4 regions of the Solwaraspora sp. WMMA2101 genome follow, and region 3 is predicted to be linked to each of the others. Evidence: riboswitches for the same ligand, from Rfam matches in the RefSeq annotation. Region 3 holds a riboswitch; each other region holds the start of a gene.
What was found. A riboswitch is a leader RNA that binds a small molecule or an ion and turns the genes downstream of it on or off. The one in region 3 is predicted to bind cyclic di-AMP.
Positions count from the first base shown of each region.

Region 1: it holds a riboswitch for cyclic di-AMP, as region 3 does, so the genes downstream of both, ACN28F_RS25855 (coiled-coil domain-containing protein) here and ACN28F_RS07770 (C40 family peptidase) in region 3, are expected to answer to the same signal.
Region 2: it holds a riboswitch for cyclic di-AMP, as region 3 does, so the genes downstream of both, ACN28F_RS18680 (coiled-coil domain-containing protein) here and ACN28F_RS07770 (C40 family peptidase) in region 3, are expected to answer to the same signal.
Region 4: it holds a riboswitch for cyclic di-AMP, as region 3 does, so the genes downstream of both, ACN28F_RS15940 (NlpC/P60 family protein) here and ACN28F_RS07770 (C40 family peptidase) in region 3, are expected to answer to the same signal.

Region 1 covers NZ_JBMHMA010000006.1:5,452,647-5,458,266, forward strand. Annotated here, with positions in the region: gene ACN28F_RS25850 (glycosyl hydrolase) at 1-1,155, opposite strand, end outside; gene ACN28F_RS25855 (coiled-coil domain-containing protein) at 1,674-2,861, opposite strand; cyclic di-AMP (ydaO/yuaA leader) riboswitch at 2,868-2,998, opposite strand; gene ACN28F_RS25860 (cation diffusion facilitator family transporter) at 3,167-4,075, opposite strand; gene ACN28F_RS25865 (HelD family protein) at 4,195-5,620, opposite strand, start outside.
Region 2 covers NZ_JBMHMA010000006.1:3,911,733-3,917,352, reverse strand. Annotated here, with positions in the region: gene ACN28F_RS18690 (cellulose binding domain-containing protein) at 1-727, opposite strand, end outside; gene ACN28F_RS18685 (potassium channel family protein) at 1,452-2,162, opposite strand; cyclic di-AMP (ydaO/yuaA leader) riboswitch at 2,424-2,561, shown strand; gene ACN28F_RS18680 (coiled-coil domain-containing protein) at 2,564-3,580, shown strand; gene ACN28F_RS18675 (glycoside hydrolase family 65 protein) at 3,686-5,620, opposite strand, start outside.
Region 3 covers NZ_JBMHMA010000006.1:1,573,170-1,578,789, forward strand. Annotated here, with positions in the region: gene ACN28F_RS07745 (hypothetical protein) at 1-94, shown strand, start outside; gene ACN28F_RS07750 (DUF3817 domain-containing protein) at 148-477, shown strand; gene ACN28F_RS07755 (DUF397 domain-containing protein) at 577-783, opposite strand; gene ACN28F_RS07760 (DUF5753 domain-containing protein) at 1,027-1,908, shown strand; gene ACN28F_RS07765 (DUF6232 family protein) at 1,934-2,575, opposite strand; cyclic di-AMP (ydaO/yuaA leader) riboswitch at 3,050-3,191, shown strand; gene ACN28F_RS07770 (C40 family peptidase) at 3,202-4,164, shown strand; gene ACN28F_RS07775 (sigma-70 family RNA polymerase sigma factor) at 4,258-5,187, opposite strand.
Region 4 covers NZ_JBMHMA010000006.1:3,325,876-3,331,495, forward strand. Annotated here, with positions in the region: gene ACN28F_RS15915 (hypothetical protein) at 9-293, shown strand; gene ACN28F_RS15920 (ribbon-helix-helix protein, CopG family) at 281-661, shown strand; tRNA gene ACN28F_RS15925 (tRNA-Gly) at 736-809, opposite strand; gene ACN28F_RS15930 (pyridoxamine 5'-phosphate oxidase family protein) at 904-1,419, opposite strand; gene dcd (dCTP deaminase) at 1,534-2,112, shown strand; gene ACN28F_RS15940 (NlpC/P60 family protein) at 2,247-3,278, opposite strand; cyclic di-AMP (ydaO/yuaA leader) riboswitch at 3,285-3,427, opposite strand; gene ACN28F_RS15945 (NlpC/P60 family protein) at 3,682-4,740, opposite strand; gene ACN28F_RS15950 (GOLPH3/VPS74 family protein) at 4,902-5,620, shown strand, end outside; gene ACN28F_RS15955 (VanZ family protein) at 5,587-5,620, opposite strand, start outside.

The DNA.
Region 1 (5,620 bases), 3.9 Mb from region 3:
GGTGAGGGTCGCGAGGTCGGCGCCGGTGCTGGTGGCCACCGCCGGCACCTCCGGCAGTACGCCGTGGAAGCGCATCGCGGTCCGGAACGACGTCGCGCCGACCAGGTTGCGCATCGGGCCCCGGGCCGACACGTAGGTCTCCGCGATCGGGCTGCCGCCGTCGAGGTGCTTCCACTGGTGCGGGTAGAGCGAGACGACCGTGCCGGTGGCGGAGCCCTCACGGGCCGTGGTGGTGAAGCTGTAGGTGGCGTCGACCGTGCTGCTGGCCTGGTCGTAGCTCCAGCTGACCCGGGTGCCGGTGACGTGGGCGTGGGCGTACTGGCCGTAGCTGTCCATCAGCGCGGTGCGCCGGGCGGCGCTGGTGCCGGTCGAGGTGGGCAGCAGCGCCACCGAGAAGTAGCCACGGCCGGCCAGGGTGGAGCTGATCGTGGTCCCGGAGACGGTCCAGGTCGCGCCGCTGGGGGCGTAGGCGACGTAGTCGTGGCCGCGCATCAAGAATCCGACGCGGGTGCCGCTGTGGTGCCAGACCGTCGGTGTGCCGGGGAACGACAGTTGTGCGTTTCCGCCGGTGACCTGGGCGTACACGAACGGCAGGCCGTGGCCGACGGTGGTGCGCAGGGTGCGGGTGCCGTCGGACCAGTACGGACTGACGGTCCAGTCGGTCCAGCCGTCGACCTTGACGTCCGGGGCGTTGAGTCCGGCGACGCCGAGGGTGAACTCCCGGGTGTACGGGTAGTGGTACTCGCCGACGCCGGTCGACGTGCCGGAGATCGCCGCCTCGGTGGTGTACGAGACCCCGAGCCCACCGGAGGCCGGCTGGAACGACATCGGGTGGGCGTGCAGCGGATCGGAGTACGCGCAGTTGTAGCGCTTGAACAGCAGCGACGACCACCAGTCGTTGGTGGGTACCGCACCGGTAGGCGCGTTGCCGGTCACGTACTGCCGGGGGTTGGCGGAGATGTTGCCGCAGGCGGTCGGGGCGGCGGCACCGGCCGGGCGGGTGGTGGTGTAGCTGCCGGCGCCGACGGTGGCGGCGTCGGCGGTGCGCAGCACGCCGAAGTTCAGTCCGGCGGCTGCCAGCGCCGTCACGGTGGTGGCTGCCAGGATCCGGCGCGGCGTGCGGCTTCGGCGCCCGCCTCGGATCGACAGTGTCATGGTGCCTCCGGTCAGATCGGGCGTAGTCCAAGATCACAAACTGTTTCACGCCCATTAATGAATTATTGCCAGGAGGTCACCAGAGACCTGGCCCTGCTGTCAATATCCGGACATGAACTTTCGTGAATCAGGTAGGCGTCGGCTGTTCCGGTTGACAGCCGCACGGGTTGCTCGTTACCTTCGTGAGAGCGCTCTCACAGCCTCCTTGGCTCCGACAACACGGGGTAGGGTCGGGGTGACGGTGAGCTGAAAGAGCGCTCTCACTGATTGTCCGGTGTCGTTGCCGGCCGGAACGCCGGTCGGCGTCGGCGCTTTTCGCAATCAGTCCATTCGTTATCAGTCCATTCGTTGTGCCCGCATACCGCCGATGCCATTTGCCGACCATTGGGTCGCGGATCGAGTCGGCGCATCGCGCGGGCTGAGTCGGCAGGTCGGCCGGGCCGAGCCGGCGCATCGCGCGGGCCGGGACACGACGACGGCGGCCACCGTTCGGTGACCGCCGTCGTTCGGGGGAGGAATCAGTACACGGACAGGTGAACGTGGTTGGTGTGGTCGCTCGACGGGTCGCCGCCGGCACCGCTGTACGCCTTCCAGCCACTGCTGGGCAGCCAGATCCGCTTGAACCAGATCACGTAGAGCACGCCGAGCCGGTCGGCGTTGGCGATGTAGTAGTTGGCCAGGTTGTCGCCGTAGGTCTTGTCCCCGCCGCTGGCGACCCCGCCGAAGCCGTTGGGCTGGGCGGCGAAGTCGCACGCCCGGCCCTTCGGGTGCTCACCCGAGCCGCCGTTGCGGAAGCAGGAGACATAGCGGGTGAAGCCGGCGGCCTTGGCCTGGTTGAGCGCGTGCAACGTACGCGGGGTGATGCAGCCGGAGGTGGTCGGGTCGTCGACGTTGCAGGACTCGCTCGGCCAGGAGCCGTTCGCGTTGCGAGGTGCCGGCGTCGCCGACGCGCTGGCCGACCCGGAGCCCGACGATCCGGAGCCCGACGATCCGGAGCCCGACGATCCGGAGCCCGACGATCCGGAGCCCGACGATCCGGATCCGGAGCTGTTCGCCGCTTCGCGTTCGGCCTGCTCACGGGCCTGCTCCTCAGCGGCGACGGCCACCGCGAGGGCCCGTTCGGCCTGCTTCTTGCGCTGATCCATGATGGTCAGCTGCTTGCGCTGCTCGCGGATCTCGTTCTCGATGGCCGCCTTCGACCGGGTCACCTGGTCGCGGGTGCGGTACAGCTCGCGCAGCTGCTTCTCCTCGTTGGCGGTCACCGCGCTCAACGCGGCGGCGCGGTCGAGGAAGCCTTCCGGCGAGGTGCTGTTCAGCAGCGCAGAGACCGGACCGAGCCGGCCGTTGCGGTACGCACGGTCGACGAGCTGACCGACGTTGGTGTTGCGGACCTCGAGTTCGGTCTCGACCTCGGCCAGCCGTGCGGTGAGCTGCTTCTGCCGCTTGCCGGAGTTGTCGAGCGCGGCCTTGGCGTCGATCCAGCCGCGCGAGGCCGCGTCGAGCTCCTTGCGCAGACTCGGGGTGCCGCCTTCGTCGTCGGAGCCGGCGGGAGCGTAGGCGGGTAGCGCGGCACCGGCCGGCACCGGGGCACCGACCGGCGCTCCGGTGACGGCGATCAGGATCGCGGCCAGCGGCACCAGGCGGGCAAAGCGGTTCTTCCGCCCCGGCGTCGCGCGCCGGGGTCGTTCGGGGAGCGGGTACGTCACCGTGCAGGTTCCTTCCGTCAGCCGCCGACCGGGTTAGCTGACGGGTTCGGGACGGAAGATCCCTACCGCTGACGCGGATGCACCCCAGGAACGTGGTTCCCCGGCTCGCCGTACAGGCGATTAGGCGACGGCCTTCGCGGGCGCCGGAGGGGCGCCGCCCGGACGAAGACCGAGGCCGAGGCTACCGGTCCGGTCGCCATCTGTCGCGAGATCGATGAACATATTATGTCTAGATAAATCGGAAATAAAGGTATATCGCCGTTGTTTGCGTCGCGGGAAGGTCACGAAACTTAAGCGTCCGCTAATCACCAGTCCGTCGGTCCGCAGGGGTCCGCAGGCGACAATGGCTCGACTTGCAGCGTTGCGTGATCGATTCCGAACTCTTCGTGCAGGGCCCGCCGGGCGTCGCGCAGCACCCCGCCGACCTCGGCACCGGCCACGGTGGCCAGATGCGCCGAGACCACCTCCATCCCCTGGGTGAGGGTCCACACGTGCAGGTCGTGCACGTCGCACACGCCCGGCACGGCGGCCAGGCGGGCCCTGACCCGGGGCACGTCGACGTGCTCCGGCGCGGCCTGGACCAGCACCCGCACCGCGGAGCGGGCCAGCCGCCAGGTCCGGGGCAGGATCAGCGCCCCGACGGCGACGGCGACCACCGGGTCGGCGTACCACCAGCCGGTGGTGGCGATCACCAGGGCCGCCACGATCACCCCGACCGAGCCGAGCAGATCGCCGAGCACCTCCAGATAGGCGCCCCGGACGTTGAGGCTCTCCTTGGCGCCGGCGCGCAGCAGCCCGAACGCGACCAGGTTGGCGACCAGGCCCGCCACCGCCACCGCCAGCATCGGGCCGGCGGGCACCGGCTCCGGGTCGGCGAACCGGCGGACCGCCTCGACCATGACGTAGCCGGCGACCCCGGCGAGTAGCGCCGCGTTCGCCAGGGCGGCGAGCACCTCGAGCCGGTAGAGGCCGAAGGTGCGCTGCGGATCGTCGGACGCGCGACGGCCGGCGGCGATCGCGGCCAGCGCCATGCCGATGCCGAGAACGTCGGTGAACATGTGCCCGGCGTCGGAGAGCAGCGCCAGGGAGCCGGTGAGCAGCGCGGCCACCGCCTCGACGACCATGAAGACCGCCAGCAGGACGAACGCGATCCACAGCCGCCCGTAGTGTCGCTGCCCGGCGGTGCCCGCTCCGTGATCGTGTCCCGCGCCCATCCCGGTCACCTTCCGTCGCCCGGTGCCCCGACCGAAGACTAATGCCCACATAGCGATATGTGCAACAGATGACCGGGCGGCGCCCACCACCCCCGCCGGGAGCCGCCGGAGCAGGCCCGTCAGCCGCCGCCCGGCACCGGATCGACGGTCACCAACCGTTGGGTCGCCCGGGACAGCGCCACGTACAACGTCCGTACGCCCGCTGCCGACTCGGCACGGATCTCCGCTCCCGCGACCAGCACCACGCCGTCGTACTCCATGCCCTTGGCCTGCAGACTCGACACGACCTGCAGACGTGGGTCGGTCAGCTCGGTGGCCAGCCAGCCGGCGACCTCGTCGCGTCGGGCCACCGCGGCGATCACCCCCACCGTCCCCTCCACCTCGGCGAGCAGCGCGGTGGCCGCCCGGCGGACCGCCGCCGGCAGTGCGGCGACGTCGACCTGCTCGCGGCGCGGCGGCACCCCGGTCGAGCGCACCGCCGTCGGCAGCACGGCGTCCGGGGCGACGGTACGGATCACCTCCGCCGCCAGCTCGAAGATCTCCGCCGGGTTGCGGTAGTTGGTGGTCAACTGGAACTCCTGCCGGGGCCGACGACCCAACGCCCGGTCGCGGGCCTGAGCCAGCTCGCCGGGATCCCCGGTCCACGCCGTCTGCGCCGGATCCCCGACCACCGTCCACGACGCGAGCCGCCCCCGACGGCCGATCATCCGCCACTGCATCGGCGAGATGTCCTGTGCCTCGTCGACCACCACGTGGGCGTACTCCCGGTAGTCCACCGGCCGTTCCCGCGCCGCCGCCCGCGCGGCCCGTTCCCGGTCGACGAAGGTCGTCACCTCTCGTACCCCACCGGCGAGCCGGAACGGATCCTGCTGGCGGCGCTTGGGCTGCGGCGGTCGACCGAGCAGCTCGGCCAACTCGTCGAGCAGCGCGACGTCGGCGATCGTCGGACCCTGCTCGGCCAGGTCCCGCAACGACTCCCCGAGCAACCTGATCTCCGCCGGTTCGAGGATCCCCTGCGCGTAGCGGCGCAGCCGTTCCGGCCGGGCCAGCCAGGCCAGCACGTGCCGGGGCAGCAGCCGTGGCCACCAGGCCTTGATGAAGTCCCGGAAATCGTCCCGATCGGACAGCTCGTCTTCGAACTCGGCCTGACCCGGCAGCCGGGACGCCGCCACGAGCCGGCGGGCCTGTGCCCACAGCGCGTCGAAGAGTCCGTCGATGCCGGCCCGGCGGACCTCGTTGCGGCGGGCACCCCGGGGCAGCGCCCGCGCCCGGATCCCGTTCAGTTCGGCCTCGCGCAATCGCAGCAGCTGCCCCCGGTAGAGCAGCCGCAGCTCGGTCGGCCCGTCCGGTACGGCGTCGCGGACCGCCCGCTCCAGCACCCGCCGCATCCGCAGCGACCCCTTCACCACGGCCACCGCCGCCGGATCGGTCCGGGTCGCCGACACGTGCGGCACCAGCGAACCCAACGACCGCAACGTGGCGCTCTCCTCCCCGAGCGCGGGCAGGACGGCGGCGATGTACTCGACGAACACCGCTGTCGGCCCG
Region 2 (5,620 bases), 2.3 Mb from region 3:
CGGTCAGCGGCGCGGACAGCGGCGAGCTGTTGCCGGCGTCGTCGTGGGCCCGTACCGCGAAGGTGTAGCTGGTGCCGGGCTGCAGGCCGCCGACCCGGGCGGTCGGACCGGTCGGCGGGTGCTGCGGAGCGGTGGCCACCCGGGTGGTCGAGCCGTCGGGGTGCACCCGCAGCACCTCGTACCAGGCGACGTAGACGTTGTCGGTGGACGGCTGCCAGCGCAGGGTGACCGCGTCGGTGCCGGTCTGGGTGGCGGTCAGGCCGGTGGGGGCGGTGGGTGCCTGGTCGTCGCCGGGCGGCATGGTCAGTCGCAGGCCGGGGCTCGTCGGCGACCGGTTGCCGGCGGCGTCGCGTGCGGCCACCCAGAACTGGTACGTCCGTGACGGCTGCAGGCCGACGATGGTGATCTCGTTGACCGGGCTGGTCTTGATGATGATGTAGTCGGCCTGCATCTGGGCGATCTCGTAGCCGGTGACCGCGACGTCGTCGGTGGCGGCGGTCCAGGTGAGGGTGACCTGGTCCGTGCTGATGGCGGCGACGGTCGGGGCACCGGGGGTGGTGGGCGCCTCGGTGTCGGCGCCGGTCGCGGCGCTCGCACTCGCCGCCGGCAGGGCGGGACCGAGCAGTACGGCGGCGAGCAGGACGCCCAGCCGTCGGGCGGCCCGGGGGCGACGGCTGCCGTCGCGGTGGGCTGCGCGATCCGACGGCGGCGGTGGCACAGTGGTCACGGGTGACTCGCTTTCGGTGCGGGCACCGGCGGACGAACCAGCGCCAGGACATCCATGGTCAACGATGCATGTCGCGGGGCGCCATCCGCCGTCCGGTGACAGTTCCGCCGTGCGGGCCCCGGCCGGACCACTGTGAGCTGGGACACCGTCGACCGGCGGCCCCGGACGATTGTCGATGCCCGCACGGCGCTGCCGCCGATCCCGACCGCGACCGGGCCAGGCAGCCACGACAGCTCCATACACAACGAAGCCTGCCGATGCATCGGCAGGCTGCGCAGGACAGTTGGACGCAGCGGCGTCGCGGTCCTGACTTGTCGGCGATTCCACGTCGTAACAATCGAGGACTAGCGTGGGGACGGGGAGGGCAACCCCCGTCCCCACCATCAGTTACTGACACGCACGAGCGGTTTGGCGTCCAGGTCGTGCGTGACGCGCGGGAGCCGGGCCACGCGAGTGGCTCTGGTTCCACCTCCTCTCGACAGGCGGTGCGTGGCTGGCGGCGGAGTCCGGGCTGGCCCGCCGCCAGCCCAAGGGCTGAGCGGTCGGCGAAGCGCTGCGAACAGCGCCACGCCGCGCGTCGGTACAGTGTTCCGGGTGCACATCCATCAATGGAAGCGCTCCCATGGGAGGACTGTAGCCTGAGTCACGAGTTTGCGAAAGTCCAGAGGCTGATCAGCTCACGAAATGAAGGCGTGACGAGACGGTTACGCCCAGGATCCCAGGGTCAACCGCCGAACCGCTGCACGTCCGCGGTCGGCCCGGCGACGATCAGCAGCGCGTCCGGCGGGATCACCGAGTCCGGTACGGCGTACCGCAGATGCTGGTCACGCTCCTTGATGCCGACGACGGTGATGCCGTACCGCTGCCGCAGCCGGGCCTGCGCCAGGGTCTGACCCGCGCTGTCCGCCGGGGCGCACACCTTGGCGATCGCGAAGCCGTCGTCGAACTCGATGAAGTCGAGCATCCTGCTGGCCAGCAGGTGCGCGACCCGGTCCCCCATGGTGGCCTCCGGAAAGATCACGTGGTGGGCACCGACCGAGGCGAGGATCCGGCCGTGCTTGGCGGTGATCGCCTTCGCCCAGATCTCCGGCACGCCGATCTCGGTCAGCGACACGACGGTCAGGATGCTGGCCTCGATGTCGGCGCCGATGCCGACGACCGCGCACGGGTAGTCGGCGACCCCGAGGTGCCGCAGCGACTCTTCGTCGGTGGGATCCGCCTCCACCGTCCGGGGCAGCCGGTCGGACCAGCGCTGCACCCGGCGGGGATCGCCGTCGATGCCGAGCACCCGGTGACCGAGCCGGCACAGCGACAGCGCCACCTGCCCACCGAATCGACCCAGGCCGATGACGGCCACGCTGTCGTCAGTGACGCCGTCGCCGGCCGCACCGACCGGGGACGGATCGGCAGCCGTCAGGAACGGGTCGTCTGTCATCAGGGAATCCATCCGGAGATTATTTCCTACTTTCGGCTTCTATGGCATTTTAGGCAGTTCCATCCCCCGACCACGGCACTATCGACCCAGCCGGCCGCGACATGCCGTAGGCCCGCCGACGCAGAAAGTGGACATTACCTAAAGTCGTTGTCCAGTAACGGAATTCTCCCTGGTCAACGACGGTCGTCGAGGTGTTGTCGCCGGTCACCGATCCGGTAAGCTTGCCGGCGGTCTCCGCCAGGCGGCACCCACCGGTGCCGGCGGTGACCGCCGCCTAATCGTCCTTCGGGGTGAGCCGGGGAACCACGTTTCCACCGGGGTGAATCCGCGACGTCGCGGTAGGGATCGTTCCGTCCCGAACCCGTCAGCTAACTCGGTCGGCGGCCAAGGAAAGGAACAGGATGACCGCACCCCTATACCGGCGGGTTCCGTTCACCGCCGCACTGGCCGCCGTGACCACCCTGCTCGCCGGCCTCGTCGTCGCCACCCCGGCCGCCGCCCAGGACCCCTCGGACGAGGGCGCGCAGCCACTGCTCAGCGACGTCATCGAGTCGACCAACCGAGGCTTCGTCGAAGCAAAGGCCGCCGTCGAGGAGTCCCGCAAGCGGCAACTTCAGCTCAACCTCGAACTGGAGAAGGTGGAGGAACGTCTGGAGGCACTCACCCCGCAGATCGGCGAGGTCGCCTCCAATTCGTACCGTCTCGGCCGGATCACCCCGGTGATGGTGCTGCTCAACAGCGCCAGCCCGGACGACCTGCTGGACCGGGCCGAAGGCCTGGACATGATCGCCATGCACGACAACAAGCGGGTCCGCGAGCTCAACGAGGCCCGTGAACAGGCCGCCCGGGCCGTCGCGGCGATCGAGGCCGAGGTGACCCGCGAGGAACAGCAGCTCGAGGTGATGTCCCGCCAGAAGAAGGAGGCGGAGAAGGCCCTGCAGCTGGTCGGCGCGGTCGCCACCAACGGGTTCGTCTCGGCCACCTCGCCGGTCGCCGCGCAGGCACCCCGCAACGCGAACGGTTCCTGGCCGTCCGAGTCGTGCAGCCTGGACGACCCCACCACGAGCGGCTGCATCACCCCCCGCACCATGCACGCGCTCAACGAGGCCAAGAAGGCCGGCTTCACCCGCTTCGTCTCCTGCTTCCGACCCGGTGGCCCGTTCGAGCACCCGAAGGGCCGGGCCTGTGACTTCTCCATGCAGTCCAGCGGCTTCGGCGGCGACGCCACCGGCGACGCCCGGCTCTACGGCAACAACCTGACCGCGTTCCTGGTCCGCAACGCCGACAAACTCGGCATCCTCTACGTGATCTGGTACCGCCAGTTCTGGTCACCGACGACAGGCTGGAGCTCCTACAGCGGCGCCGGCGGCGACCCGAGCAGCGACCACACCAACCACGTGCACCTGTCCCTGCTCTGAGTGCCCGCGCGCCGGTCAGTCAGGACGGCTGGCCGGCGCGCGAAGCGTCGGGCCCCGCGGCCCGGTGCGGGGTCGCGTCGGACCCCGCGGCCGGTGCGGGGTCAGTCAGTCGGTACGGGCCGACCGGCGCACCGGGGAGCGGCCCGCCGGCTGCTGCGGCGGCGGGCCCGCCGCCCCGGCCGGCGCGATCGCCCGGGTGACCGGCTTGTCGGCGGCGACGGTGATCGCCTCACCGTGGTGCGTCAGCTCGATCGTCGCGTTCGGATCCACGTCGCGTAGCGCATAGGTCACCTCGTCGCGCCCGACGGACACCCGCAGCCGCATGCCCCGCCACATCATGGCGAACTCGAGCCGGTTGATCCGCTGCGGCAACCGGGGGGCGAAGGAGAGCTCCCCGGCGTGGTCGCGCATCCCGCCGAACCCGGCCACCAACGCCAGCCACGCCCCGGCCAGCGCCGCGACGTGGATGCCGTCACGGGTGTTGCGGTTGATGTCGTGCAGGTCCATCAACGCGGCCTCGCCCAGGTAGTCGTGGGCGAGCTCCAGGTGACCGGTCTCGGCCGCGATCACCGCCTGGGTGCAGGCCGACAACGAGGAGTCCCGCACCGTACGCCGCTCGTAGTAGGCGAAGTTGCGGGCCTTCTCCTCGTCGGTGAAGGCGTCGCCCCGCCAGTGCATCGCCAGCGCCAGGTCGGCCTGCTTGACCACCTGCTTGCGGTACAGATCGAAGTACGGGTAGTGCAGCAGCAGCGGATAGTGGTCCTGCGAGGTGCCCGCGAAGTCCCACTCCTGGTGCCGGGTGAACCCGGCCGACTGCGGGTGCACGCCGAGCTCGTCGTCGTACGGAACGTGCATGGACAGCGCCGCGTCCCGCCAGGCCGCGGTCTCCTCGTCGTCGACACCGAGCACCCAGGCCCGGTCGGCGTAGCGCAGCGCGCAGTCGGCCGCCGTCAGCAGGTTCCGCTGCGCCATCAGGTTGGTGTAGATGTTGTCGTCGACCACCGCCGTGTACTCGTCCGGCCCGGTCACCCCGTCGATGTGGAACCGGCCGTGCCGGTCGTGGTGGCCGAGCGAGCGCCACAGTCTGGCCGTCTCCACCAGCAGCTCGAGGCCGATCTCCCGCTCGAACTCGACGTCACCGGTGGCGTGCACGTAGCGCCGGACCGCGTCGGCGATGTCCGCCGCCACGTGGAAGGCGGCGGTGCCGGCCGGCCAGTACGCCGAACACTCCTGCCCCCGGATGGTGCGCCACGGGAAGGCCGCCCCGTTGAGCCCGAGCATCCGGGCCCGTTCCCGCGCCTGGTCCAGCGTCGAGTGCCGCCAGCGCAGCACCGAGGCGACCGCCGCCGGCTGGGTGTAGGTCAGCACCGGCAGTACGAACATCTCGGTGTCCCAGAAGGCGTGTCCGTCGTACCCCGGTCCGGTCAGGCCCTTCGCGGCGATCGGCCGCTGCTCGGCGCGGGCCCCGGCCTGCAGCACGTGGAACAGGCCGAACCGGACCGCCTGCTGGATCTCCGGGTCGCCGTCGACCCGCACGTCGGAGTGGTCCCAGAAGTCGTCGAGGTACTTGCGCTGCTCGGCGCAGAGCCCTTCCCAGCCGGAGATTCGGGCGCCGGCCAACGCCGCCCCGACCTGGTCGCGCAGCGCCGGCAACGAGCGCTGACTGGACCAGCCGTACGTCAACAGCTTGACCACCCGCAGCCGCTGCCCCGGCTGCAGCAGGCAGGAGACGGTGGTCCGGACCCAGTCGTCGAACCCTTCGGTGCTCACCGCCACGTCACCGGGGCCGTCGATCTCGTGCCCCATCGCCGCCGCCATCCGCAGCCCGCTGGCCTTGGTCCGGTGGATCAGCAGCCCGCCGTCGGACTGCACCAACCGCTCCTCGGCCTGCAGCGGCTGGTCCAGTACGGCGGCCACCCGGGGGTCCTTGCTCTGCGCCGGCAACTCCTCGTTGGCGACCAGCTCGGACTGCACGATGATCCGCAGCGGCTCGTCGACCGCCTCGACCTCGAAGCAGACCGCGGCGACCGCCCGCTGGGT
Region 3 (5,620 bases):
GGAGCCCGACGATCCGCAGCTGGCCGCCTACAACGACTACCTGGCCTGGCTGAACGCCAATCCGCACGCCCGGGCCAGTGACTATCCCGGCTGACCGTCGGGGCGACAGGTGACGACCGGGCGCCAGCCCGGTGAGAAAGGACGACCGTGTCTGGTGCACTCATCCGCTACCGGCTGATCGCGTACGTGGTCGGTGTGGTGCTGATCCTGCTGATGGTCGTCGGGATGCCGATGAAGTACCTGTTCCACGACGCCGTGGTCGTGGAGACGATCGGCCCGGCGCACGGCTTCCTCTACATGGTGTACCTGGTGGCCGCCTTCGACCTGGCCCGGCGGGCGAACTGGTCACTCGGGCGGATCGTGGCGATCATGCTCGCCGGTACGGTGCCGTTCGTGTCGTTCTGGGCGGAGCGGGTGGTGTCCCGCTGGGCGCAGCAGGTGATCAAGGCCGAGCCGCAGACCGTGACGACGGGCTGAGCCGGGTCCGTCGTCGGCTGCCGGGTCCGTCGGGCGGGTCCAGGTGTGCCGACCGGGTGCGGTGCCGGGCGACGCGAGCGCCGGCCCGACACCGGGTGATCATCCGGCCGTACGACCGGCCCGGTCGTGGTCGAGGCCGGCCACGAAGGCCGTCCACGCCGACGCCGAGAATCGCAGGTGCACGTCGGGGTCGGTGGAGTTACGGACCCCGACCGCCGGGCCGAACGTCGCCACCTCGACACAGGTCGTCGCCTCGCAGCGGCGGCTCTTGCGCCAGGCAGGACCGGCAGTGCTGATCACAGTCACCCAGACTCCTCTATACGGATATTTTGGGGCATTTGCCTTCTAAGACCTCAGGCAATTCGCGCGGACACTATCAGTCGTGGATCTTGCTCCCACCGGGGGCGACCGGGCCGCCCGAAGTCCGGAACGCCGTACCCCGGTTGGTAAGGGCCAGCCGTCCATAGCAGACCGGACGGCACCGGTGTAGCGTCAAGAGACGGCAACCAGCCAGGTGGCATTCTGCTAGGCACTCCCCCGGAGCGATCCATGCCAGCCCGACACCAGGGTCCGACCATCGGGCGCCGCCGACTCCGCGCGGCGCTGCGCCGGGCACGCGAGGCGGCCGAGCTGACCCAGGAGTACGTCGTCACCCAGATGGACTGGTCGCTGTCCAAGCTCATCCGGATCGAGTCCGGCTCGGTCAGCATCTCGACCAACGACGTCAAGGCCCTGCTCGACCTCTACGGGGTCCGCGACCAGCAGCAGGTCCAGGAACTGGTCGAACTGGCCCGGGCAGCCCGGCGACGGGCCTGGTGGAGCGGGTACAAGGACCGGGTGCCGGCGGCCTACGCCGCCTACATCGGGCTGGAGGCCGAGGCTTCGGCGCTGCAGTACTTCCAGCCGATCAGCTTCCCCGGCCTGCTGCAGACCGAGGAGTACGCGCGGGCGGTGATCCCCGCCGACGGCCCGCACCACGTACCGGCCGAGGAGATCGAGGGTCGGGTACAGATCCGGATGGCCCGCCAGCACGCGGTGCTGGACGGTGCCGACCCGCCCCGCATCGAGGTGATCCTCGACGAGGCCGCGCTCCGTCGGATGACCGGCGGTCGGCGCATTCTGCGCGAGCAGCTGCGCCACGTGGCGAAGATGTGCGCCGCCCCGCACGTCTCGGTCCGGGTGCTGCCCTTCGCCGCGGGCAGCAACACCGTCCTCGGCCCGTTCGTCATCCTGCACTTCGCCGATCAGGCCGACGCCGACGTGGTCTACGTGGAGAGCGCGCTGGTCGAGGAGGTCATCGACCGGGCCGGCGAGGTCCGGTCGTACCAGCATGTCTTCGATCGACTCCGCGCGGAGGCGCTGTCCGCCAACGAATCGGTGGCGATGCTGCTCGACCTCGCCCGGCAGTTGGACGAGGACATTGCGGGCTGACCGGCGGCGGGGGCCGCCGGCCGGCTCACCGCTGGTCGGGCACCCAGGGCTCGATCGTCACCGGCTCGGACAGGCCGGCCAGCCGCGACATCTCCCGGGCCCGCATCAACGCCCGGCTCACCTGCCCGTACTGGCGTTCCTCGTCGGTGCTGAACAGCAGGACCAGCAGGCCCTCGTGTCGGCCCCAGAGCTCGTAGGACCGTGGCCGTACCTTGTCGCCGAGCCAGCCGAGGCCGACCGGGACGAACGCCGCCACCAGCATCGCGAAATAGGCAGCAGCGCTGACCTCGGCGAGCCCCTGGGTGAAGCCGATGGTCACCGCGATCGCCGAGAGGATGACGACGGTCACTGCCACCAACCGCCCGGTCAGCCGGTCCCGGGCGCCACGGGCGGTACGCAGTTCGGTGAGGTCCCGGATCGCGAACCGACGCCCGGCGACGACGAACCAGTCGGCGGTGACGCAGATGCCGGGCTGGCGGTAGAAGGTCGGCCCAGCGGCGGCGGGTCGGGTGACCGGGGCGCCGGGTGCCGCGCCACGGGCGGGCGATCGGCGCCCGGGTGTCCGGGGGATCAACGGTGTCGTGGTGCTGCTGCGGTCGCCCGGCCGGGCGGCCCGGCGAAGGGTCGGGGATCCGCGTAGTGGCGGGGTCCGGCGGGTGGCACGCATCGGCTGCCTCCGAAGGTCGGGTACGGCACTGACCTTGCGCGTCCATTGTGCAAACGGCGAGCTACTCGATGGAAGATACGCATTCTGCCACCTAGCTGATTGACGTACGGCAGGACGCTTCCTGGACTCCGATACGACACTTTTGTTCTTATTTACCCTAGTGGATGCCCACCAGCAACCGCGTAGAGCGACTTATCGAGCATTTCGCCCAGTCGATCGAAACCTGGCGCCCGGTCACCGTGCGACCACCTCGCGAAGCCACCCGATTCGCCATTGCATGACGCAGCGCCACTGTGCACTACATTCTGTGACTATCGGCGCCACTCCACCATGGTCGATGCCACGGATCACGACGAGCGAGGGTTTCCGCGAGCAACCGTTGCGGCTAGGTTAGATTCGCTGGTCCGGTTACCAGTCACCGACCCCGGTGACGCCGGCCCGGTGCCGCCGAATCACCATCCGGCAATCACTGAAAGTAGTTGTTCGGTGATCGCATGGTGGTGACCCGGGGACCCACCGAGCACGTCTGGGGTGAATCCGCGTGTCACACGCGGTAGGGCGACACCTTCCCGCCCGAATCCGTCAGCTAACCCGGTAGGCGGCGTGGGAAGAAGGGTTCTGCGTTCTTGTCAACAGCGCGGATTCTGCTGCGTACCCTCGTGCTGGCCGGCGTGACCGCCGGGCTGGTGGTTCCGGCCGTCGCCGTCTCCGCCCAGCCCTCGGTCAGCGAACTCACGCAGCAGATCAACAAGGAATCCGAGGAACTGGCCAAGGTCGTCGAGTCGTACAACCGGCTCACCGAGGAGTCCAAGACCACCCGGGCGGCGGTCGAGGAGCTCGACACCAAGCTGGGTCCACTGCAGGACGAACTCGCCCGGGCCGAGGTCGAGGTCGGGCAGATCGCCATCACCGCCTACAAGTCCGGCGGGCTGAGCACCGCCAGCGCGCTGCTCGACAGCGGCTCGTCGGACGGTTTCCTGGACCGGCTGGGCACCCTCGACCACCTCGCGCGGGACCGTCAGCAGCGGCTCAGCAACTTCACCAGCACCCAGGCGACGTACCTGGCTGAGCAGGAGAAGCTGCAGGCGACGCTCGCCAAGCAGGAAGCCCAGGCCAAGGAGCTCGCCGACCGCAAGAAGTCCATCGAAGCCGACATCGACAAGCTGATGGACAAGCGGGAGGAGGCCTACGGTGCGGCGACCGAGTCCGGCTCGTCGTACACCGGGACGATCCCGTCGGTCGCCGGCGCCGCCGGCGTCGCGGTCGAGTTCGCGTACGGCGCCATCGGCAAGCCGTACGTGTGGGCGTCCAGCGGGCCGAACGGCTACGACTGCTCCGGTCTGACCCTGGCTGCCTGGCGGGCCGCAGGCAAGAGCCTGCCGCACAACGCCGCCATGCAGTGGGACCGGGTCGCCAAGATCAACCGTGGCGACCTGGCACCGGGCGACCTGGTGTTCTACCGGAACCTCGCACACGTCGCCCTGTACGTCGGCGACGGCAAGGTCATCCACGCACCGACGTTCGGCCAGCCCGTCCAACTGGCCAGCGTGGACATGATGGCACCGTACGGGTACGGCCGGGTGCGCTGACCGACCGGCACCGACACGAGGGCCCGGCATCCGCTTACGGATGCCGGGCCCTCGTCGTCACAGGGGACCGTGGTCGTGGCAGCGACCGACCGGTCAGGCCGCCTGCAGCCCCTCGGCCCGGGCCAGCTCACGCAGCCGGCCGAGGGCCTGGATCTCCAGCTGGCGGATGCGCTCGCGGGACAGCGAGAACCGCGAGGCGACCTCGGTGAGCGAATGCTCCCGGCCGTCCTCCAGCCCGTAGCGGGCCCGCATGATGCCGGCGGACCGGTCGTCGAGGTGGTTCAGCAGGCCCTCGATGCGCTGGCGCTCCAACCCGGTCAGCACGATGTCCTCCGGCGACGGCGCGTCGCTGTCGGCCACCAGGTCACCGAGGTTGGTGTCACCGTCGTCGCCGACCGGGGTGTCCAGCGAGACGGTGTCCTGCGACCAGCGGACCAGCTCGTGCACCCGCTCGACCGGCACTCCGAGCGATGCCGCGATCTGCTCCGGCTCCGGATCCGAGCCGAGCTCCCGGGTGAGTTGGCGGGCGACGTTGCGCATCCGGTTGACGTCCTCGACCAGGTGCACCGGCAGCCGGACGGTCCGCTCCTGCTGCGCGATGGCCCGACTGATCGCCTGCCGGATCCACCAGGTGGCGTAGGTGGAGAACTTGAAGCCGCGCTCGTAGTCGAACTTCTCGACCGCCCGGACCAGACCGGTGTTGCCCTCCTGGATCAGATCCAGCATCGGCATCCCGGACCGGACGTAGCGGCGGGCGATCGACACCACCAGCCGCAGGTTGGCCCGGATGAACAGGTCCTTGGCCCGCTCACCCTCGATGACCAGCCGCTCCAGCTCCTCGCGGCTGACCCCGGCCCGCGGGGTGCCCTCCTCGAGCAGGTGCTCGGCGTACAGCCCGGCCTCGATCGCCTTGGACAGCTCGACTTCCCGGGCCGCGTCGAGCAGCGGCGTACGGGAGATCTCATGCAGGTAGACGCCAACGAGGTCCCGCTCCTCGGCCACCTCGTCGGTCCGCAAAGCCATCGTCTTCTCCACGTTGCTCACGGTCCCCTCGTTAACCCCACTTGCCCTGGCACCTGCGATGCGCATCTCCATCAGCCTCTCCCCCGTCACGTCGCCACCGACCGGCGTACCCGGATGTGCGGGTCCCGCCGAACGATGCCGACACCTGCACAACAGATAAGACGCGTCAGGGATTCCGTCTCGTGAGTCGAAGCTGACACGATTGCCTGAGTAATTGCTGTGAGCAGGATTGATGTTTCCTGCCAGGCACCTCGGTCGCGCCGTCGCGACGGGTCTGCCCATGGTGCGTTTCGCGGAGGTCCGCGGCCTTTCGCGGGCCCGCACGAGAGCATGACGCCGGACGCGGCGCCGGCATTCCCGTCACCGCGTCCCCTGCGATCCTCGTCACTGCCAGACCGTCACGTCCCACGCCCGGATGTACGGGCTGAGCAGG
Region 4 (5,620 bases), 1.8 Mb from region 3:
TACGACGCGTGGCCAGGTACAGGTACTCGTGGGCGCAGTCCGCCAGCAAGCACAACATAGCGCAACATCGATCACGGTACGTCATCGAACACTGCGGTCAGCCGTACGCCCTCCCACCAGAACCCCCGGACCGGCCAGAACGGCTGCTGTTCCTCGGCGACGACAGGGACGGCGTCGCTCTCGAAGTCGTCGCCATCGAGTTGCTGGACGGGACGCTGCGCGTGATCCACTCCATGGACATGCGACCCAAGTACAACCGGCTCTACAAGGAGGCGAAGCCATGGCGGGTGTAACGCGAGCGACGAAGGACCGAACGACCTCCACGACATCTAACAAGACAAAGGCACCACGCCGGGCAACCACCACCGCAGCCCGGGCGACTCGGGCAGCCAGCCGACAGACCAAGGACGGTACGACGCTCACGTCGCAGCTGGAGAGCGAACTGGTCGCAGAAGCAGAGGCTGGGTACGACCCCGACAGTCTCGCACCCCGCCGGGTCGGCAGACCGCCACTCTCCAGCAGTGGCGGCGCATCGCACAAGATCAGCATCCGAGTTGACGACCAAACCTACGAAATGATCAAAAAGGTGGCAGAGCTGACCAACCGCAGTCCCAGCGAGTTGATCCGTGAAGTGCTGCAGGCCGCGTACCCGCGAAAGTAGGAAGCTGGCGGCGATCCCGCGCGCATACGACGAAGCCCTGGTTGGGATTGTGATCCTGACCAGGGCTTTCGGTGTGGAGCGGGTGACGGGAATCGAACCCGCACTGTCAGCTTGGGAAGCTGATGTTCTGCCATTGAACTACACCCGCGAGCGGCCCTACTCTACCCTGTCGGCCGCCCTGGTGCGCAACGCCCTCACGCCCGGCTCGTCGAGACGACCGGCGGTCGGGCGACGAGTGTCGATCAGCAGGCGACCGCAGCCGCCGCCTCGTGGGGAACGGGGGTGCCGCTGGCCGGGTCGATCCAGACCTGCACCGCAGGCTCCAGCGCGATCGTGGTGGCGGGGCCGGCGCCGGTGCCGTGCCGGGCGACCATCGCCACGTCGACGGTGAACTCGAACAGTCGCCAGTCCACGTGCGGCACGGCACGCGCGGAGCGGGCGAGTCGGGCGACGGTGGCGACGTCGGTGACCGGGCGCGCGCGGCCGGCGAGGTACGCCTCGTCGTCGCTCTCCTCCGGCGGGAACGAGTGCAGCGCGTACCGCCCGTCGCGCTCCAGGTCGCGACGCTTGGGCGAGTCGACGATGAAGCAGAACAACCCGTCCTTGGTGATCACGGGCGAGACCGGATGAACCCGGGGGCCACCGTCGGCACGCACCGTCGCCAGGTAGCCGAGACCGGGGCCGTACTGCTGCATGAGAAGCCGGATCGCCGTGGCCAGGCGGGGCTCGTCGGCTGCGAACTGGGACCAGGTTGCCATGCCGACCATTCTATCGAACATGTGTTCGAAGAGATAGTCGGAACGCGGCGTGTCCGCCCTCGACGATTACCCCAGCCGGCGAGGTGCCCGGCCGAGGGTCGCTATGGTGTGACGATGCTCCTCTCCGACCGGGACATCGTCGCGGAGACCAAGACCGGCGGGCTCTCCCTCGAACCGTTCGAGCCTGCGCTCATCCAGCCGTCGAGCATCGACGTCCGGCTCGACCGGTACTTCCGGGTGTTCAACAACCACCTGTACACCCACATCGACCCGGCGACCCGGCAGGACGATCTGACGTCGCAGGTCGAGGTGCCCGACGGCGACCCGTTCGTGCTGCACCCCGGCGAGTTCGTGCTCGCCTCGACGCTCGAGGTCGTCTCACTCGGCGACGCACTCGCCGCCCGGTTGGAGGGCAAGTCCAGCCTGGGCCGGCTCGGGCTGCTCACCCACTCGACCGCCGGCTTCATCGACCCGGGCTTCTCCGGCCACGTCACGCTCGAACTGTCCAACGTCGCGAACCTGCCGATCAAGCTGTGGCCCGGCATGAAGATCGGCCAGCTCTGCATCTTCCGGCTGTCGTCGACCGCCGAGCATCCGTACGGGTCGTCGGTCTACGGCTCCCGCTACCAGGGACAGCGCGGACCTACCCCGAGCCGGTCCTGGCAGCAGTGGCGGACCTGGCCGACCAGCTGAGCCAGCGCGGGCAGGTAGCGAAAGACGCCCTCCCAGGCCGGGGGGAGACCTGGGAGAGCGTCTTTCTGGTGGCCGGTGCTGCCGCGCAACGGGGGGATCCGCGACATGCGCCAGGCCATGGGGAGGAGTGAGGTCTAGCCGGGCCTTCCGTAGCTGTGGATGCCGGAGCCGAGCTTGCGCATCGCGATCGGCTCGCCGGCCTGCGAGGCGTGCACGATCCAGCCGTCGCCGACGTACATTCCGACATGGGACAGGCTGTAGTAGAAGACGAGGTCGCCGGGGCGCAGCTCGTCACGGCTGATGTTCCTGGTCACCTGCCGCTGACGTGCCGCGTTGTGCGGCAGTGAGACGCCGCCCTGCCGCCAGGCGGCCAGGGTCAACCCGGAACAGTCGTAACCGCTCGGGCCGGCGGATCCCCAGATGTACGGCTTGCCGATCTGCGCGCAGGCGAAGGTGACCGCCTTTCCGGCGGCTCCCCCCGGGTAGGTCGCCGGGCAGGGTGCCGGGCGCAGCGAGCCCAGGCTGGTGGACGATCCGTACGCCTGCAGTCGCAGCTCCTGGAGCCGGTCGACCTCGGCGTCGATCTCCTTGGCCTTCGCGGACAGCTGCGCCTCGGTGCTGGTCAACTCGACGATCAGTTGGTCCAGCGGAGCTTTCTCCGCGGCGTACTTCTCCTTGAGGTCGACCACGGCCTGGACGTCGCGGGCCTGCCGGCGGGCGAACTGGTCGAGCAGTTCCAGCTGGTCGGCGAGGTGGGTCGGCTTGCCGCTGGTCAGGATCGCGCTGAACGCCGACGGGCTGCCGCCCTTGTACGACCGGGCGGCGAACTCGCTGACCCGGTCCATCGCGAGGTCGATCTGGACCTGCAGCGGTTGGATCTTCTTCTGCAGCGCCTCGGCCTGCTTCTTCTTGGCTGTGAGGTCCTGCCGTACGGCGTTGTGCCGTTCGATGGTGGGCTCCAGCTCGGCCCAGACCTCGTCGATCTGCGCTTCGATCTCCGCCACGGTCTGTTGCGCCTGGGCGGGTGCGGGTGCGCCGGTCAGCAGCAGGCCGATGCTGGCGGTGACGGCGATCGCGCCCCGGAGGAGGCGTCGACGGGTGTTCCGGACTGTCCGGAGGTGGTCCTGGTCGGACCATCCGGATCGCCGAGGGGCTGTCGTAGCCACCAGGACTCCTTCTCCCCAGACCGCCTACCGGGTTAGCTGACGGGTTCGGGCGGAAAGGAGACGCCCTACCACAGACGACGCTGTGGATTCACCCCGGTTCCGTGGGTCCCCGGCTCGCCGTGTCGCTGACGATTTGGCGGTGTCAGGCCGAGGTCAACCGGGCTGGTTGACGTCCTCCCGACTCGACGATCCCCAAGGGTAGAGAGGGCCGTTCTCGTCACGCAAGCGAGGTGACTACTCATTTCTCAACGTACTCGATCGATTGCTAGTCGTATATCACCCGCCGTCGTTCACGCGTTCGAAGAACAGGGTCCAGCCGGTCCGAAAGTGCCGGTCCGGACGATCGATGATCGCCGACCGCCCCGCACTTTCGGACCGTACCGGCCGACGTTGACCTGCACGTTCAGCCGACGCGCTTGAATCCGACCACCGGCATGTTGTCGATATTCTCCATTTGCACGGGTTGTCCCGGACGTGGCGCGTGCACCATCATGCCGTTGCCAATGTAGAGACCTACGTGACGCAGATCACTGAAGAAAAAGACAAGATCACCTGGGCGCGCCTCCGACCGACTGACCGTCGAACCCTGGTTCCACTGCGCGCCGGTGAAGTGGGTCAGCCCGACACCCGCACTCGCCCACGCGTACTGCGTCAGACCTGAGCAGTCGAACGCGTTAGGACCGGTGGCACCCCAGACGTACGGCTTGCCGATCTGCGCGCACGCCGTACCGACCGCGACCCCCGCCGCCCCGCCGACCGATGCGGCCGGGCACGGCCCGGACGCCCCGGAACCGCCCGTGAAACCGGTGGTCCGGTACGCGGCCAGCCGCGCCTGCTCCAGCCTGTCGATCTCGGCGTCGATCGTCTTGCGCTTGTCGGCCAGCTCCTCGTCCTGCGCCTTCTGCTGCGCGATCAGCTCGTCGAGCGCCTGCCGCTCGGCAAGGTAGCGGTCGCGGGTCTCGATCACCGTCGCGATCTGCTGCTGACGCCGCTTGGAGATCCGGTCCAGCACCAGCAGCTGATCAGCGAGACTGGTCGGCGAACCGGTCTTCAGCAACGCGTTGAGTTCGCTCGACGGACCGGTGCGGTAGTAGCTGTTGGCCACCTCGCCGATCTCGTCAGCGGCAAGACTGGCCTGCAACGACAGTGGCGCGATCCGCTTGTCGAGTTCAGCGGCCTTTTTCTGGTTGGCCTTGAGTTCGCTGCGAACTTTGTTGTACTGCTCGATCACCGGTTCCAGCTTCAGCCACTGGGCGTCCAGTTCGGCTTCGATCTCCGCCAGAGAGGGTTGGGCGGCCACCGGGGCAGCCGGCCCCACGACCGCGGTCAGGACGAGCAGCAGGGCGACGACACCACGCCCGACAATGGGCGAAAACTTCTTTGAGTCACCAGATAGAAACTTAAAGTAATCACCTGTGCGCGTACGGGTGAGCACACGTGCCATTGGCAGCGACTCCTTCATGAACGATCGCCGGGGCCTCCCGGGCGGGGGAAACGGAGGCCGACATTCGCAGCGGTCGGTGCACCACCCTATTGGAAGGATGCGCATTCGCTCAAGGCTGGAGATCCACCCACCGCACCACATGACCGGCAGCGTCCATCCGATCACGCTAGCGTGACACGATGACGACACTCAGCCTTCCCGAAGAGTTGGTGCTCCTGGGTCACGACGACTCCGGCACCGTACTGATCGCCACCGACGACCTCGACCACGGCGTCGCCGGCGCCGTACTGTGCGACCTCGCCGCGACCGGCCACCTCGACCTCGACGTCGACGGCCGGGTCACCGCAGGCGGCGAACGCGCACCCGACCCGCTCGGCACCGACCCGTTGCTCGAGGCCACCTGGCGCAGAATTCACGCAGCGGCCCGGCAACCGCCGGAACACTGGGTGACCGCCCTCGCACCCGGGCTGGTCGACCGGGTGCTCGACACGCTCACCGAGGCCGGCCTGCTCCGGCGTGAGCAGGGTCGGGTGCCGATCCTGCGGCGTACCCGCTACCCGACGCCGGACGGCACGACCCCGGAGCCCGAGACCGAGGCACGGCAACGGCTCCTGACCGCCCGCCGGGGCAACGGACCGGTCGGTGCCCGCACCGCCGCGCTGGCCGGGCTCCTCGACGCCCTCGACGCGCTGCGGATCCTCGGGCACACCGACGCGCAAGCCGCCGGTACAGACACCGGTACGGACGGTGGCGCCGCGGACTGGCCTCAGCGGTGCCTGGCCCGGTACCCGTCGGTGGAGTGGGCGGTGGCCGCCACCCGTACCGTGCTCGACGAGCGCCGGGGCAGGATCGCGCGCGGTGTGTTCATCGCGACGAACGTCGCGAGCGGCGGGAGCTG